Regions from separate parts of the Phytobacter cepae genome, predicted to be linked through region 2. Evidence: riboswitches for the same ligand, from Rfam matches in the RefSeq annotation. Region 2 holds a riboswitch; the other holds the start of a gene.
The links. A riboswitch is a leader RNA that binds a small molecule or an ion and turns the genes downstream of it on or off. The one in region 2 is predicted to bind cobalamin.
Positions count from the first base shown of each region.

Region 1: linked by a shared signal. The riboswitch ahead of ACUY4Q_RS09015 (cobyrinic acid a,c-diamide synthase CobB) and the one ahead of btuB (TonB-dependent vitamin B12 receptor BtuB) in region 2 are both predicted to bind cobalamin.

Region 1 covers NZ_CM135107.1:1,948,134-1,952,348, forward strand. Annotated here, with positions in the region: gene ACUY4Q_RS09005 (MIP/aquaporin family protein) at 1-48, shown strand, start outside; gene pocR (transcriptional regulator PocR) at 269-1,180, shown strand; cobalamin riboswitch at 1,407-1,585, shown strand; gene ACUY4Q_RS09015 (cobyrinic acid a,c-diamide synthase CobB) at 1,687-3,066, shown strand; gene cbiB (adenosylcobinamide-phosphate synthase CbiB) at 3,063-4,028, shown strand; gene ACUY4Q_RS09025 (cobalt-precorrin-8 methylmutase) at 4,034-4,215, shown strand, end outside.
Region 2 covers NZ_CM135107.1:4,983,119-4,987,333, forward strand. Annotated here, with positions in the region: gene murI (glutamate racemase) at 1-738, opposite strand, end outside; gene btuB (TonB-dependent vitamin B12 receptor BtuB) at 683-2,533, opposite strand; cobalamin riboswitch at 2,600-2,905, opposite strand; gene trmA (tRNA (uridine(54)-C5)-methyltransferase TrmA) at 3,024-4,124, shown strand; gene ACUY4Q_RS23380 (YijD family membrane protein) at 4,164-4,215, opposite strand, start outside.

The DNA of each region.
Region 1 (4,215 bases), 2.1 Mb from region 2:
AAAAATCTCCCCTGTAATACATGTAAGCTTGATGAGAGCGAAAATTAAGAAATTATCGGAATAAGCGACTGAAAGACGCGGTAACGCGAAAAGTATTTCGTGATCTGCTTTCACGAAAGCACGAAATCGTCTCCCAGAGATGGGAGACTTTTGTTATCTTGCAAAAGTTTACTCCTCATCTTGCCAGCAATTAAGCTGCAAGTTTAATGATATGTAAACGAATCGGTTTTTTATAACAATAAATTAAAATTAACTGAGAGGTTTTATCATGATTTCTGCGAGTGCCCTCAACTCGGAACTCATTAATAAAATCGCCCAGGATTTTGCACAAGCCACCGGTCTGGCCGTTGTTGTCGTTAATATCCACGGCGAAGAAATTTCCGAGCTTTTTAATTTTACCCCTTTTTGCCAGATGATGCGGCAGAACGCCCAGCATAGCGCCCGCTGTCGCATGAGCGACCGCTGCGGCGGTTTTGAAGCATCGAAATCAAACCAGCCCTGCATCTATCGTTGCCACGCTGGGTTAACAGACTTTTCTATCCCCCTGGTCATCGCCGGACACCTGGTTGGTTTTGTACTCTGCGGGCAGGTACGTTTGCGTGAAGGTGAAAGCGTTGATTTAATTAATATTTTGAATATTGACGATCGCTGGCAGGCCGATCAGAAACTGATGGATGAGTTTCTCAACGTGCCTGAAATGGATTATTCCAGAGTTATCGCCTCCGCCGATTTGCTGAAACTTATCGTTGAAAACTGCCTGAAAAAACAGCTCAATTTTGTTGTTATCAAAGATCAGCAGCAGTCGCAGGAGCAAAGCAAAACCAGTCGCATTCAGGGGCCACATGACAGCAAAATGAAGAAGGCATTGCGCTATATTGATGCACATCTCTCTGACGAACTTCGCCTTGAAGACGTGGCAGCGCATGTTTACCTTAGTCCTTACTACTTCAGTAAATTGTTTAAAAAATATCAGGGTATTGGTTTTAACGCGTGGGTAAACCGTCAGCGAATGGCCAGTGCAAAAGAAATGCTGTGCCATAGCGACTGGAGTATAGCCAGTATTGCGCGCAATTTAGGATTTTCTCAAACCAGCTATTTTTGCAAAGTTTTCCGTCAGACATATCAGGTCACGCCACAAGTTTTTCGCCTGCAAAATAATGCAAATTATGACGGTGATTAAATTTTCGAGAACAATATTTTGTTGTTCGGGAATACAGTTTATTCGTCTTAATGGCTGTTCTGATAACATCTCAGCAGTAATGCCTGGCAATAAATTGTTATAGCGCAACAAATTATTGTCTGCAGGCGGATAAACTGAACCAGTTTTTATTTCCCTGATGCGATAGATTGCAGTCAGGGAAAATGACTGTTTAGCCCAACCAGAGGTCATGGTCTTGGGTGAAAGGTCTCCCATGAAGCCATCAGGTTCGCCACAAAAATTTTGTGGCAGGGAAGGGGGTGTGAATCCCCCGCAGCCCCCGCTGCTGTGATGCTGACAACCCCGTAAACGCCACTGACCAACGGTCGGGAAGGACGGGTGAGGATGACGCTAAGCCAGAAGACCGACCTGACAGGTGACACACAACAACTTCGGTGGGAAGTCGGTTGCAGAGAAGCGTACAGTCATCGCACTGGGACCACGCGCATCCTGACTCAGCCTTTCCACCCTGAATAGGGTTTTAAGGTATGTCTGACGGGCATTGTGCCTTTATTCTTGCCGGTACCGGAAGTGGCTGTGGGAAAACCACCGTCACGCTCGGTCTGCTGCATGTGTTACAGCAGCAAGGTATGCGGGTGCAGCCTTTTAAAGTCGGCCCGGATTACCTCGATACCGCCTGGCACACTGCCATTACGGGCGTCTCCTCTCGTAACCTGGACAGCTTTATGCTGCCGGAAGCCACGCTTAATGCCCTGTTTAATCAGCAGATGCCATACGCCGATGTGGCGGTAATTGAAGGCGTGATGGGCCTTTATGATGGCTTCGGCACCGATCCGAATTATTGCAGCAGTGCCGCCCTTGCCAGGCAGCTTGGCGTACCGGTTATTCTGCTGGTAGATGGCAAAGCGGTCTCCACCTCCATTGCGGCAACCGTGATGGGATTCCAGCAATTCGATCCCGAACTGAACATTGCTGGCGTCATCGTTAATCGCGTCAACAGCGATAACCACTATCAGCTTCTCAAACATGCGATTGAACATTACTGCGGTATTCCGGCGCTGGGGTATGTGCCCGTCACGCCAGGCGTGAAACTGCCTGAGCGTCACCTCGGACTGGTCACCGCGCGTGAATCCCTTATCGACGCTCAACCCTGGCATGACTTTGCCGCGCGGATCGAACAAACGCTGGATATCGACAAACTCCTTTCCCTCAGCAAGCTTGCTGCATTACCCGAAGGGAAGTGGCCTCCGCTGCCTGCTACAGACGCGGGCGCGGGGTTAACCCTGGCCCTGGCCGATGATGAAGCCTTCAATTTTTACTACCCGGATAACCTGCAGCTGCTGGAAAGGGCAGGTGTAAAAATCATCCGCTTCAGCCCGCTTCACGACACCGAACTGCCGGCATGCCAGATGCTGTGGCTTGGCGGCGGTTACCCGGAGCTCCACGCCCGTGCGCTTGCGGCTAACATCCCTATGCTGGAAGCCATTCGCGCGGCACATCATCGTGGTGTGGCGATCTACGCAGAATGCGGTGGCCTTATGTATCTGGGGTCTACCTTGCGCGACACCGACGGTCATGTGCATGCCTTTGCCGGGGTGATCCCGGGTCACAGCGAGATGGGCAAACGGCTGACCCGCTTTGGCTACTGCGAAGCCACCGCACGCCAGCCAACGCTGCTTGCGGATGCAGGCGAAACGCTACGCGGGCATGAGTTCCATTACTCCGACTTTACCTCTGAACTGAACGCCGTGATGGATTGCCAGAAGACACGGGATAACAAAATCTTGTCGCAATGGCAGGGCGGATGGCAGGTGGGCAACACTTACGCCAGTTACCTGCATATTCATTTTGCCCAGCGCCCGCAGATGCTTAACCGCTGGATCCAGGCCGCAAGGGGTGTGGCATGACTATCCTGGCCTGGTGCGTGGCATGGCTACTGGACCGCTGGTTGGGTGACCCGCCTCACTGGCCGCATCCGGTGCGCTGGATTGGCGCTTTAATCAACCTCACGCAAGCCGCCATTCGCCGGGTTTTTCATTCCGGGAGTGCCCTGTGCATGGGGGGCGGGGTGATGTGGCTGGTGGTGGTGGGTGTCACCTGGGCTACGGCATGGGGAGTGTTAACCCTTGCTAACTGGGTTCACCCCTGGTTCGGCTGGTGCGTTGAAGTATGGATGATTTATACCCTGCTGGCGGCCCGTTGCCTGGACGACGCGGCGCGTGAAGTGGAGCGGGCGCTACGCCACGGCACCCTGAGTGAAAGTCGGGAAAAACTCTCGTGGATTGTGGGTCGCGATACCACACAACTGCAACCGCCACAGATCGCCCGTGCGGTGGTCGAAACCGTCGCCGAAAACACGGTAGATGGCGTTATTGCCCCCTTGTTCTTCTTGTTAATCGGCGGTGCGCCGCTGGCGATGGCATACAAAGCCGTTAACACCCTGGATTCGATGGTCGGCTATAAACATGAAAAATACCGTGCCATCGGGATGGTCAGCGCGCGTCTCGATGACGTTGCCAACTTTATTCCTGCGCGTCTGAGTTGGTTGTTACTGAGCTTCGCTGCGGTGTTCTGCAGACTAAACGCCAGAGATGCGCTGCGCGTAGGCTGGCGCGATCGCCGCAACCACAGCAGTCCCAACTGCGCATGGCCGGAAGGAACCGTGGCCGGCGCGCTGGGTGTGCGTTTGGGTGGCCCAAATGACTATTTTGGTGAGCGCGTAGATAAGCCCTGGATTGGCGATGATACTCGCGCCATCACCGTTGAGGATATTTCGCACACAATCCGGTTGATGTGGGTGGCGTCCACTCTGGCGCTGGGCTTGTTTGCGCTTATGCAGGTTACGCTGGCAGGAGCAGCACTCTTATGAAAACGATGGATTATTTACAACAACCTCAGGCCATTGAGGACAAGAGCTTTGTCATCATTGGCGACATTATTCGCGAGACACGGCCTGACTACCGTTTCGCCAGCCCGCTGCACGAAGCCATCATCAAACGTGTCATTCATACCACTGCCGATTTCGACTGGCTTGATATCCTGTGGTTCTCTCCCGA
Region 2 (4,215 bases):
TGCATCGGGTGCCTCATTCTCCAGCAGCCAGGCAGTACGGCGCGCAATAGCCGCCCCGGAATCAATGAGACGCGTGCCTTCCGGCAACACCTGCACTAACTCATCATGTAATAGAGGGAAGTGAGTACAGCCGAGAACCACGGTATCTGGCGGCTCTGCCATACGCAGCCACGGACGGAGAATTTTTTTTACTTCATCAAGCGGGACCGGCTTGCCGTGTAACTTCGCTTCCGCGAGCTCAACCATCTCAGCAGAACCCAGCATTTCGATTTTGCACTCGTTGGCAAAACGGGAAATCAGCTCATGAGTATAAGGCCGTTTCACCGTCGCCCGTGTTGCCAGTAATCCCACCACGCCGTTGGCGGTTAAACGTGCCGCCGGCTTGATTGCCGGCACAACACCGACCACGGGGAAGGCGAATTTTTCGCGTAATGCTGGAAGAGAAACGGTACTGGCGGTGTTACAGGCGATAATGGCGAGAGAAAGTGGGTATTGAGCCTGAACGGCGGTGACGATTTCCACCACACGCTCAACAATAAACGCTTCGCTCTTTTCTCCATAAGGAAAGGCAACGTTATCGAAGGCGTAGATGTAATGCAGATCCGGCAGGAGATGCCGGATCTCATCATAAACCGATAACCCACCGACGCCGGAGTCAAACACCAGCACGGTGGGCCGTAGTTTAGAAGGTGTAGCTGCCAGACAAGGTGTATTCTCGTCCTGCAGTTTGGTAGCCATAAGCTGTCTCGTAGTCTTTATCGAACAGGTTAGCTATTTTACCACGAACTGTCAGGTGAGAGGTCACTGGATATGACGCAGAAAAATCGACGGTACTGTAGCTTGGCAGCACGCGCTGCTCAGGATTGTATGTCGATGTTCTGTTGTCATAGCGCTTACCGAAATATTCCCAGGCGAGATTCATGTCCACATCGAAGACCGCCCAGTCAAGCTGATACTTGGCCTGGCGCTTCGCACGACGCGGCAGCACTTCGTTCGTTTCATCATCACGCGGGTCAATATATTGCAGCGTAACGCGGTGCGAGAAGATGCCCGTATCCACACTGCCCGTCCACTCTACGCCCTTAATGGTTGCCGAGTTGATGTTGTAATACGCCGTGTCGCTGTAGGTAATGAGATTATCAATCTCATAGCGATAAGCAGACAGGCGCCAGTCGAGCGGTCCGGTCAGCCCTTCAACACCCGCTTCCCATTGCTTAGACTCTTCCGGCTTCAGATCCGGGTTGGAAGCAATATTAAAACGCTTCGCGCCAAACTGTTGACCGAGAGACGGTGCCAGGAATCCTGTGCCGTAGGAAACGGTCAGACGGTAATCTTTAACGAACTCCCAACCGGCAGCCGTCTGCCAGGTGCCGTGCCAGCCGAACTCCTCGTCTTTGTCCTCACGGCCAGAGGCCTCCAGCGTGACGTCGCCGAACTGCTGCAGGCCAGACAAGTAGAGCCCGGTGTTATCACGGTCGTAGGCTTCACGGGAGGTTTTATTAGAAGACACCAGACGCTCCTGCTTCCAGTCTGCGCCCGCGCTCACCGAACCATGACCGACTGCAACATTATTCGCCCACTGAATATAACGCTGCTCCATGTCATCCAGCGTGGTGCCGTCTTCATAACGACCATAGATGCTGCTGTAGTTATAGTCTTTGCTTTTCTGGTAGCTCGCCACCAGCTGGGACGAGTAGATCCCCTGGTTAAAGCTCAGCCCGGTATCCCAGCCCTGACTATACAACTGACGTTCATCTGCACTGTACTCCGGCAGAAATGGCGGGCTCCCCAGGTCATAGTCCACATTATTGCTGAAGCTGTACCCGCGGAAGAAACCGTCAATGTTCTCGTTGAACTTATGCTGCAGGCTTCCCCAGAAGGTTTTATTGCGATAACCGTCACGGTCGGCATCATGATCCCATGACGAGTCAGGCTGAACGTTAAACCCACGTGTACTGGTGTAAGAACCTGCAGCAGTGGCGACAGTGTCGCCAAAACGTTGGCGGACCGTGCCATCCAACGTCTGGTAGCCTTTCGAACCGACACTGGCGTTAATCTGCGATTGCTCGCTACCGGTCTGGGTGATGACGTTAACCACACCGCCGATTGCGCCGGAACCGTAAACGGTCGAGCGTGGGCCACGGATGTATTCAACGCGTTGTACTAAAGAGAGGGGAATTTGGTTGAGCTCAGGATCGTTAGAAATACCCGAGCGCGCGACCGGCACGCCATCAATCAGCAGCAGAAGGTGTTTCGCTTCTGTGCCACGCACATAAACGGAAGCGGTCTGACCCAGGCCGCCGTTTTGCGCAATATCAACGCCAGGAAGTCGGCGAAGCACATCCACTAACGAACGGGACTGCCAGCGATCGATATCTTCACGGGTAACGACTTCCGTGGGTGCCAGTACCGTTTTAGCAGGCTGTTGAAAACGATTTGCTGTCACTACCAGAGTGTCTGGGTTGCTGTCCTGCGCCCAGCCAGAAAATGCCGTGACGGAGAGAGCCGTCAGCAGCGAAGCTTTTTTAATCATTGTGTGAGCATCCACATAATAAGAAGGATGCCGCAGGTACCCTCAGTAGCTCGCGACGATGGCACCAAATGCGACGTAACTCCGGTAGGTCTTCGGGCTTGGGGGTACTACAAGATGATGACTTCCCACTTTATATCTACCCGTCATACTTCAAGTTGCATGTGCGTTGGCTTTTCTCGCTCATCCCAGTCACTTACTTCAGTAAGCTCCTGGGGACTCGCTGCGTTGCCGCCTGCCTGCAACTCGAATTATTTAGGGTATAAGCAGTGTCTGCTTTCGCTATCATCCCACCCTTCCTTACCGCTGCGCGTCAGCCCCAGATTCACACTGGATTCCCTTTTAACTCACAGGACCGGAACAGGGATGCTACATTCAGAAACATATAGATGTCCAGACTGCTATGAGACGAATCGAAAAAACATCTGAAGCTGGACATCCCCTGAGCAATCCCTACAATCCCCGCGTTATTCTTAATCATTCAGGAAATACGATGACACCCGAACACCTGCCAACAGAACAGTACGAAGCGCAACTGGCCGAGAAAGTCGTGCGTCTGCAGTCGATGATGACGCCCTTCTCCGCGCCCGTACCGGAGGTGTTCCGCTCGCCGGTCAGTCACTATCGTATGCGCGCCGAGTTCCGCATCTGGCATGATGGCGACGACCTCTACCACATTATTTTCGATCAGCAGACCAAAAGCCGCATCCGCGTCGACAGCTTTCCGGCCGCGAGCGAGCTGATTAATCAGTTGATGAACGTGCTGATGGAGAACCTGCGCGAGAACAAAACGCTTCGCCACAAGCTCTTCCAGATTGATTACCTGACCACCATGAGTAATCAGGCGATTGTTTCCTTGCTCTACCATAAAAAACTGGATGATGAATGGCGTGAAGAGGCGAGCCGCCTGCGTGATGCGCTGCGTGCGCAAAACCTGAATGTGCATCTGATTGGCCGTGCCACCAAAACCAAAATCGAGCTGGACCAGGACTTTATTGACGAGCGTCTGCCTGTCGGCGGCAAAGAGATGATTTACCGTCAGGTGGAAAACAGCTTCACACAGCCCAATGCGGCCATGAACGTGCAGATGCTGGAGTGGGCGCTGGGTGCAACAAAAGGGTCAACAGGGGATCTTCTGGAGCTCTACTGCGGTAATGGCAACTTCTCGCTGGCACTCGCCCGTAACTTCGACCGCGTTCTGGCGACAGAAATTGCCAAGCCGTCGGTCGCCGCCGCGCAATACAACATTGCGGCAAACCATATCGATAATGTACAGATTATCCGTATGTCGGCAGAAGAGTTCACTCAGGCCATGAACGGTGTTCGTGAATTTAACCGCTTGCAGGGCATTGATTTGCAGAGCTACCAGTGTGAGACGATTTTCGTCGATCCGCCACGCAGTGGACTGGACAGCGAAACCGAGAAGATGGTGCAGGCTTATCCCCGGATTTTATATATTTCCTGCAACCCGGAAACGTTGTGTAAGAATCTTGAAACGCTAAGCCAGACGCACAACATTGAACGTCTGGCCCTGTTCGATCAGTTCCCCTATACGCACCATATGGAGTGCGGGGTTCTGTTAACAGCGAAGTAATACTGGTTGCCGGATGGCGGCATAAATGCCTTATCCGGCCTATAGCCCCTGATTGCGGTTACGCATGCGGAAACCGATCCAGAACACCAGA